4 regions of the Pectobacterium cacticida genome follow, and region 1 is predicted to be linked to each of the others. Evidence: predicted binding sites of a transcription regulator. Region 1 holds the regulator's gene; each other region holds the start of a gene.
The links. The regulator LexA, encoded in region 1, represses DNA repair genes until DNA is damaged. The targets are predictions, from matches to a motif close to TNCTGTATGTACATACAGNA.
Positions count from the first base shown of each region.

Region 2: sulA (SOS-induced cell division inhibitor SulA) is a predicted target of LexA. The motif match lies at 1,403-1,422, and genes of this name have one in related genera.
Region 3: rmuC (DNA recombination protein RmuC) is a predicted target of LexA. The motif match lies at 930-949, and genes of this name have one in related genera.
Region 4: dinB (DNA polymerase IV) is a predicted target of LexA. The motif match lies at 867-886, and genes of this name have one in related genera.

Region 1 is NZ_CP133656.1:3,544,131-3,546,338, reverse strand. It holds gene plsB (glycerol-3-phosphate 1-O-acyltransferase PlsB) at 1-277, opposite strand, end outside; gene RFN81_RS16155 (diacylglycerol kinase) at 405-770, shown strand; gene lexA (transcriptional repressor LexA) at 880-1,488, shown strand; gene zur (zinc uptake transcriptional repressor Zur) at 1,538-2,047, opposite strand; gene RFN81_RS16140 (pirin family protein) at 2,144-2,208, opposite strand, start outside.
Region 2 is NZ_CP133656.1:2,309,063-2,311,270, forward strand. It holds gene yccS (YccS family putative transporter) at 1-582, shown strand, start outside; gene RFN81_RS10695 (TfoX/Sxy family DNA transformation protein) at 599-1,219, opposite strand; gene sulA (SOS-induced cell division inhibitor SulA) at 1,444-1,950, shown strand.
Region 3 is NZ_CP133656.1:473,620-475,827, reverse strand. It holds gene rmuC (DNA recombination protein RmuC) at 1-886, opposite strand, end outside; gene argH (argininosuccinate lyase) at 1,117-2,208, opposite strand, start outside.
Region 4 is NZ_CP133656.1:2,758,111-2,760,318, forward strand. It holds gene dinB (DNA polymerase IV) at 1-851, opposite strand, end outside; gene RFN81_RS12765 (class I SAM-dependent methyltransferase) at 1,160-1,930, shown strand; gene dpaA (peptidoglycan meso-diaminopimelic acid protein amidase) at 2,178-2,208, shown strand, end outside.

The sequences.
Region 1 (2,208 bases):
GAAAGACGCGTGGGCCGTCATTGATAAAAACGTAACTAGGGAGTTCGATGCCGTTAAAGTCGAATGATTGCAAAGGGTCGGGTAACCCCAATGCCAGACATTTCGCCTGTAGCGTCAACAGATCCGCCTGAGAGTTGTAGGGCAGAACATAGAGTATGGGACGTGAAGGATCTAACCCCAACTCAGCCACGGGATCTGCAGGAATTACTTTGCTTTTCACCAGCAGTTTCAGCGGGAAACTCAATAGCTTGTAGTAAATTTTACGCCAGCCTGACATAACAACTTGGAGCCTCTTGTTAGCGATGCGCGGCAAGGATACCAGAAACTGCGCCGGAGATCTGTGGTGATGAGACAACACCAGCGCGTTAAAATGCGAACTATTTTATATAAAAAGTGGAGGATAAATGAATAAAGCGACGGGAGTAACCCGGATTATTAAGGCGACTGGTTATTCCCTTAATGGGCTGAAACAGGCGTGGCGGCACGAAGCGGCATTTCGTCAGGAAACTCTACTGACGAGTGTCGGCATCATCGTTGCGTGTTTATTGCCCGTTACGCTAGTCGAAAAACTATTACTGATTGGATCTGTCGTCTTGATTATGCTCTTCGAGTTAGCCAATAGTGCCATTGAAGCGGTTGTCGATCGCATTGGCTGCGAACACCATGAATTATCGGGTCGAGCTAAAGATATGGGCTCCGCGGCCGTTTTCATCGCTTTCCTGTTTGCTGCTGTTGTCTGGGGAGGCATTCTCTGGCAGTGTTTTGCCTGACGTTACGCATAAGCAAATAAAAGTCAGGGCTTTGCCTACATCGGCATTCCCAATGTTGACTTACCTGTATATACTCACGGAAAGACTGTATAAACAACCAGGGGGCGGGATGAAAGTATTAACGGCAAGGCAGCAGCAGGTGTATGACTTAATCCGCGATCATATTGCGCAGACTGGAATGCCGCCAACGCGTGCGGAAATTGCTCAACAATTGGGGTTCCGCTCACCCAATGCGGCGGAAGAGCACCTAAAGGCATTGGCGCGTAAAGGCGTAATTGAAATTGTCTCAGGCGCTTCGCGTGGCATTCGCCTTCTGATGGAAGAAGAGACGGGGATCCCCTTGGTGGGGCGCGTCGCCGCAGGTGAGCCGCTGCTCGCGCAGGAACATATCGAATGTCATTATCAGGTCGATCCTGCAATGTTCAAACCCAGCGCTGATTTTTTGCTGCGAGTAAGCGGCATGTCGATGAAAAATATTGGCATTATGGATGGCGATTTACTCGCTGTGCACAAAACCGAAGATGTTCGCAACGGGCAAATCGTTGTCGCACGTATCGAAGATGAAGTGACGGTAAAACGCCTGAAGAAACAAGGTAATACGGTGTATTTGCTCGCTGAGAATGAAGAGTTTGCCCCCATTGTTGTCGATCTGCGCCAGCAAAATTTTTCGGTAGAAGGCTTAGCGGTTGGCATCATTCGTAACAGCGACTGGAGCTAACAGTTTGTGGCTACGCACGGCTAGTGGCTGGAAGTTGCGTCTTTAGGCATTAACGTTTTTTTATCGGCACGCTATGGTCATGATCGCAATGATCCGGCTGTTTGCATGATGCTATTTCCTGGCAGTCGCTGCATAGCCCGTGTGCTTCCACAACGCTGTGACGCAGCGTAAATCCTGACTGTTGCGCCAAATTGCGTAGCGTTTCCTCCACCCCTTCGGTTTGACGTTCTGTCACCTGCCCACAGCGATCGCAGATGAAGAGGGCGGAGGTATGGCTTTGGTCTTCGATATGGTGACACAGTACGTAACTGTTGTTGGATTCGACTCGATGAATGAAGCCCTGCTCCAGCAGAAAATCCAGCGCACGATAGACCGTCGGCGGTTTGGCCTGAGGCTCGGAAACCCGCAGCAGATCGAGCAGATCATATGCGCTGATCGCGCCGGGTTGTTGGGCCATAAGGCGTAAAACTTCTAACCGCTGGGGCGTGAGACGCACAGCGCGTTGCTGACAAATTTGTTCAGCCTGGGCAAGCAGTTTGTCCTGTTGGGTTGAATTCATTGCCATATCACCCTGACGCATTGAGAATTAAGGCGGATATCTTATCACGATTGCGTAAAAACGCCGAACTGGCGGCATTATCCTGCGATAATAGCGTTATACCACCAGATCGATAAGCAAGGCTCGTACCGGCGATCCAGCCCGTAGCGTCAGTGACGGTT
Region 2 (2,208 bases), 1.2 Mb from region 1:
CTGATTGGGTGCGGAATTGCCTGGGCGGCGGTAAGTTTTATCTGGCCGGACTGGCGTTTCCGCGATCTCTCAACGGTTATCAACAAAACATTGGATGCTAATTGCCGTTATCTCAGTGCGATTATGGAGCAGTATCATCAGGGAAAGGATAATAGCCTGAATTACCGCATCGCCCGCCGTGACGCACACAACTGTGACGCGGAGCTGGCATCCGTTGTATCGAATATGTCCTCGGAACCCCATGCGACCCGAAGCAAATTGGACAGCGCATTCCGTTTTATGTGTCTCAATCATACCTTGCTAAGCTATATTTCCGCGCTCGGCGCACACCGCGACAAAATTACCGCGCCGGAAACGTTGCGATTACTTGACGAAGCCATATGCCATGTTGATAACGCACTACACTGCGGTGAAGAAGACCGTTTGGATATCGAATCGGGATTGAAAAGTCTTACCGCCGACATCCAATCCCTATCTCCCGATTCAGACAATCAAGAGTCGTTGATCATCCAACAGGTTGGCCTACTGATTAACCTTTTACCAGAGCTCATACAATTGAAAAGCGACATCGTGAGTCATTAATAAAAAACCGAGTGGCTTAATGCTTGGGGCCTTTTGAAACCGAATTGTTTTTATACCACTCCAAAAGCTCATTACGGATAACGCGTGGGAGGGCCGCCTGATGCGTACCGCAAATGGCACCGGCAAGCGCTAAGAGGATGTTGACGCTCAGATTCGACCGGACTTTACGTAACTCAAGATAGCTATTTTTCGCACCATGACGCTGTAATTCGTCAATATTCTTTATTCCAGCCTTCCATAACAGGCGCTCAATATCGTGATTAAGATTAGGGAGATCTTTTAAACGCCCATTTGCTTTTCTGATCGCTTTATCATACTGCGCGCCCATCAGCGCCAGACGAGCAAAATGTAAAAGCCGCTCAGGGTCTTGCCACAATGTTTCATCGACAAGATAGTAGTTCAGCGGCACAGGGACACCTCGCTTGGTATAAATCAAATGAGGCATATCACGTTGTTGAAATTGTTTTTCATCCTTCTTACTGGCACGAAGATACAGTTCTCCTTCCGATACCAGGCCAAAAATTATTTTATTTGCTGCGATGCTGTAGCCACCAAACTGGGAACGCGACGTAATGTCCCCCAGCGGCGAAAAAGACTGCTGAGATTGCAAAATCCTTTTTTTGCATAACTGCTTCATTGCCATCATCCTTTAGTATTGAAATGGTGTCGCCCTAAACACTTAAAATATCTGTTGCAGGAACAAATAATTAAACACAGCACAGAGGTGGCTTCAAACATAAAATGAATTTGCGGCCTCTTGCATGAGGAATATGCGAAGCGCTTTCAAAAAAATCGGGTTGATTTTTATCCATGCAGGGGATACTGTATGTTTATACAGTAACACTATGGGTAGAACTCATTATGCGCACACAACCAATCCTCACTCACAATATCGAGTCATCCTCGTTTTCCCCTAATCGACATGCGACGGATCTTTCGGCTGTTGCGGGCGGAATTATCAGTGAAATCGTGTATAACGCCGATCAACCCATAATCACGCACCTATTACTGCCGCTTTTGCGTCAGCTAGGCACGCAGTCTCGCTGGCTATTGTGGCTTTCGCCCCAGCGAAAACTCAGCCGTCCCTGGGTACTTCAATCGGGGTTACCGCTGGAAAAAATGGTGCAACTTCACCATATCAGTCCGCTATTTACGGTTGATGCCATGGAAAGAGCCTTGCTGACAGGGAATTACAGCGCCGTTTTGTGTTGGCTGCAGCACGAATTGACACAAGAAGAAAAGTGTCGGCTACAGCACGCAGCGAAGACAGGAAACACCTACGGTTTTATTATGCGGACGGAAAGTGCAAGTAATGGCGGCTATAGACTATTTCCTAGCCTTAAAATTCATTCTGCATTGTATCATTAAGTAAATTAAGAATATTCTCAGCCCATTTAATGCATGCATTTTGTCGATCGCCGCAGAGCCGTATTCTGCGGGCTTTTGGCATATATTTGATACAAACTAAAGACATAATAACTGTCAAAAGTGTCAGCTATTTGTTAGCAAGTATGTATGAATCGTGCGGTTTTCTTATAGTGCAATCCACATCATACTTGTAACTTTCTCATCACGTTGTAGACTTTAACTCGATGGAGTTGCTCTTTTATAACGTCAGTTGACTGA
Region 3 (2,208 bases), 1.0 Mb from region 1:
GTGACATCTTGGCATCGATCACCACATCTTTGCCCTGCGGTAAACGCACAATAACATCCGGTTGCAAACGGTTATTGGCCCCCGTTTGTACACTGACCTGAGTCTGATATTCGTAGCCCTCACGTAGACCGGAGGCTTCCAATACGCGGCTTAACACCACTTCGCCCCAGTTACCCTGCGTTTTATTATCGCCTTTTAGTGCTTTCGTCAGGTTGATGGCCTCGCGCGCCATCTGTGCGTTCAACTGTTGTAAATTACGGATCTCATGCACTAGCGTGTGGCGCTCACGCGCTTCTGCGCCGAAACTGTCCTGAACCTGACGGCGGAATCCATCCAGTTGTTCGCGCAACGGCACCAGTAGCTTATCCAGACTCTGTTTATTTTGTTCATCCACTTTGCGGCCACTCTGTTCAAAAATGCGGTTTGCCAGATTCTCAAACTGCGTGGTCAGCCGCTGTTCACTGTTTACCAGCAATCGCTGTTTCTCTTCCGCCGCCATGCGCGTCTCTTCCAGCCGAATGGTGACTTCACGCAGTTCCGCTTCCTGCGCGCTATTGATTTCACGTAGCGTCCGCAGTTCTTGATTTAACTGCACGCACTCTGCGCGGAGATCACTCAACTGTTGCAGCTTTTCATGACTGGCCGAGAGTCGAGCATGAACCTCGCGCAATTCCAACTCGTTTTGCCGTAATCGCTGTTCGTCCTGCTGCTTTGCCTGCTGCTGTTCACTGAGCGACTGTTGCGCTTGTTGTAATGTCTGTGCCAGCAAGCGTTGCTCGGTATCATGTTGAGCCAGTTTTTGCTGATGAATCAGGCTGGCAATCAACCAGCCAATCAGTAGGCCTACCGCCCCACCGCCCAGACCATAAAATACGCTGATATCCATGTTGCCTCCGCCACTTGTCACGCTGTCGGTCAAGGTAAAATGATACTGTATGGATGTCCAGAAACAATTCCGAAGAAGAGTTGGTTAAGCGGTAAAATGCGAGCCGCATTCCATATGCGTATGGGCAGACGATAATTTGCAGAAGAATCAGAGGGGTAACACTGAAATTCCCCCAACGTGGAACACCAACGTTGGGGGAACGGAAGGTATGACTTAACGAAGCGAGCGATTTAAGCTAAGCGCTGCTTCGCATCACCGATCGCTTTAGCGACCTGCTGCGGTGACACGCCACCCTGTGCAGCTCGCTTATCCAGACAGGATTGCAACGCCAGAACCGGGTAGACATCCTCGCCAATCACGGCGCTGAATTTTTGCAGATCGGCCAGCGGCAGTGCTTCCAGTGCTTTACCCTGACGGATGGCCTCAACCACCGCCTCACCCACGATATGATGTGCTTCACGGAACGGAACGCCTTTTGCGACCAGATAATCCGCCAACTCTGTCGAGTTCGCATAACCTTGCTCAGCAGCCTCTTTGCAGCGCGGACGTTTCACCTGAATACCTTCCAGCACCAGCCCCGCCATCATCAGGCAATCGTGCCAGGTATCCAGCGCGTCAAACAGCCCTTCTTTGTCTTCCTGCATGTCTTTGTTATACGCCAGCGGCAGGCCTTTCAACGTCATCATCATGCCGGTCAATGCCCCCTGAACACGACCGCATTTACCGCGAATCAGCTCCAGCGCATCTGGGTTTTTCTTCTGCGGCATTAGGGAAGATCCAGATGTCACTCGGTCAGACAGCTCAACGAATGCCGCTTCGCCGCTGTTGAAGAAGATCAGATCTTCGGCAAAACGCGACAGATGGATCATGCCGATCGACGCATCGGACAGCAGTTCCAACACATGATCGCGATCAGAAACCGTATCCAGGCTGTTACGCGTGGCCGAAGCGAATCCCAGCCAACCCGCCAGTTGCTCACGATCGATCGGATAGGCCGTTCCCGCCAGCGCCCCGCAACCCAATGGACTGACATCCAGACGCTTTAGCGTATCTTCCAAACGGCTCTCATCACGCGTCAGCATTTCATGATAAGCCAGACACCAATGCGCAAACGTCACCGGCTGTGCGCGTTGCAAGTGGGTGTAGCCAGGCATCACCGCGTCCTGATTCGCTTCCGCCGTCGTCACCAACGCCTGGCGCAACTGGCGTATCGACAGTAGCAGTTCAGCGATCTGTGCTTTGCACCACAGTTTTAGGTCCGTTGCGACCTGATCGTTACGGCTACGACCGGTATGCAACTTTTTACCTAAATCACCCACTTT
Region 4 (2,208 bases), 790 kb from region 1:
GCAATATGCAGATCGGGCTTTACCCGTTTCAGGCGAACTTCCAACTCTTGATAAAGCTGCTCAATCAGGTTTTCACACTGTACCCAGTCGTGAATATCCTGCGCCAATGTCTTCTCTACACCGACCGACTTCCTCAGCCGATCCGGCGAAATCTGCCGCTCATCGATGCCCTGACATCGCTCCCATAGCACCCGACCAAACTTGCCGAACGCTTTAAGCAAATCTGCCAGCGCATACCCCCGTACGTCAGCACAGGTATGCAGACCACGCTCTTCCAGTCGTTTCGCCGTCACTTTCCCCACACCGGGAATCTTCTCCAGCGGCAGCGCCAGTAGGAAATCATCCACCTGCGCGGGTGTAATGACATATTGGCCATTTGGCTTATTCAACTCTGATGCGATCTTTGCCAGAAATTTGATCGGTGCAATCCCCGCCGAGGCCGTCAGATTCAGTTCATCGGCGATGGTTCGACGGATATCTTCGGCGATAAGCGTCGCGGAACCATTACAGTGTGGGCTGTCGGTTACATCCAGATAAGCTTCATCCAGAGAAAGGGGTTCAATCAGTGAAGTGTAGCGGGCGAAGATCTCGCGGATTTGACGCGAGGTGGACTTATACACCTCCATGCGGCCAGGCAACAAGGTGAGTTGTGGGCACAGTCGCAAAGCGGTTGCCGTCGCCATTGCGCTGCGCACGCCGTAGCGTCGGGCAGGATAGTTAGCGGTACTGATGACGCCACGGCGCGCGGCGCTTCCACCAATCGCCAGAGGAATATCGCGCAAGCGCGGGTTGTCGCGCATCTCAATTGCGGCGTAGAAGCAGTCCATATCAACATGAATGATTTTGCGCATACTGGCCCCCGTAAACACTGTATAAATATACATATCAATATCCATATAAACAAGCTGCGCAGAAATAACGGCATTTACAGCACGATCGGCAACCCACTTAAACGCTGCTCAAATGACGGGATGGACTACCTAGTTGACGGCAATCTGACGGGAAAAGAAGTGAATAAAACAAGGCGTAATGAATATCCGTAAATCTGTTTACATCGTAGCTGTATTCCCTCTCTCTATAGTATGCTTTCACTGATGCCTTCTTGCGTCGCCGTTTATCCCTGATGGCGCGAAGGCCCTGTAAAACAAGCGAGAACAATATGGAAGAAAAACAGGATCATAATCATCTCGTCGAACATCAATTCGGCTCTCAGGCACAAAACTATCTGACCAGCGCGGTACATGCGCAAGGCAAAGATTTAACCCGCCTGGCGGCGTTATTGGCTTCTTTCCCGCAGGCGAAGGTGATCGACATTGGCTGTGGTGCTGGCCATGCCAGCTTCGTCGCTGCCCAGGCCGTTGCTGAGGTTATCGCCTATGATTTGTCCACCCAAATGCTGGAGGTAGTCAGTCAGGCCGCAGCCCAGAAAGAGCTAAATAATATCCGCGTTCAGCAAGGCGCGGCGGAATCCTTGCCGTTTGATAACGGCAGTGCCGATATCATCATCAGCCGTTATTCCGCCCACCACTGGCATGATGTTGGATTGGCGTTACGTGAAATGCGGCGCGTCCTGAAACCGGGTGGGCAGGTCATCATGATGGATGTGGTGTCGCCCGGTCATCCGCTGTTAGACAGCTATTTACAGACGGTGGAAAAACTACGAGATACTTCACACGTGCGTGATTATGCACCGGGCGAATGGCTGAGTCTGTTTACGGAAGCAGGGTTTATCGTGCGTAATGTCACCGGCGATAGGCTGACGCTGGAGTTCAGTAGTTGGATCGCCCGTATGCGAACGCCAGAACATTTTGCTATCGCAATTCGTGAACTGCAAAAAACGCTGCCGGACGAGGTGGTACAACATTTTGACGTACAGGCAGACGGTTCCTTTGTCACCGACAGTATGATGATAGAAGCCACCCGCGCCTGACTTGCTTAGTCTGATTAACAACCCGATATTGAGCAGTCCGAACCCTCCCGGGCTGTTTTTTGTAAATGTTAATTTTTGGCGCTTTGCAACGCTTGATTAATATGAAACCAATGATAAGGTGATTTCGTTTTCGTTGTGATCTGTTCGACGACGAAATAAAGACCGATAACGGATGTTCCCCGCCATTTTGTTGGGCGCGCGATGGATATTCCGCATACAGCATAACCCCTTATTATCAGGAACCATGATGCAAAAAATCGCGCTGTCGTTTGCGATGT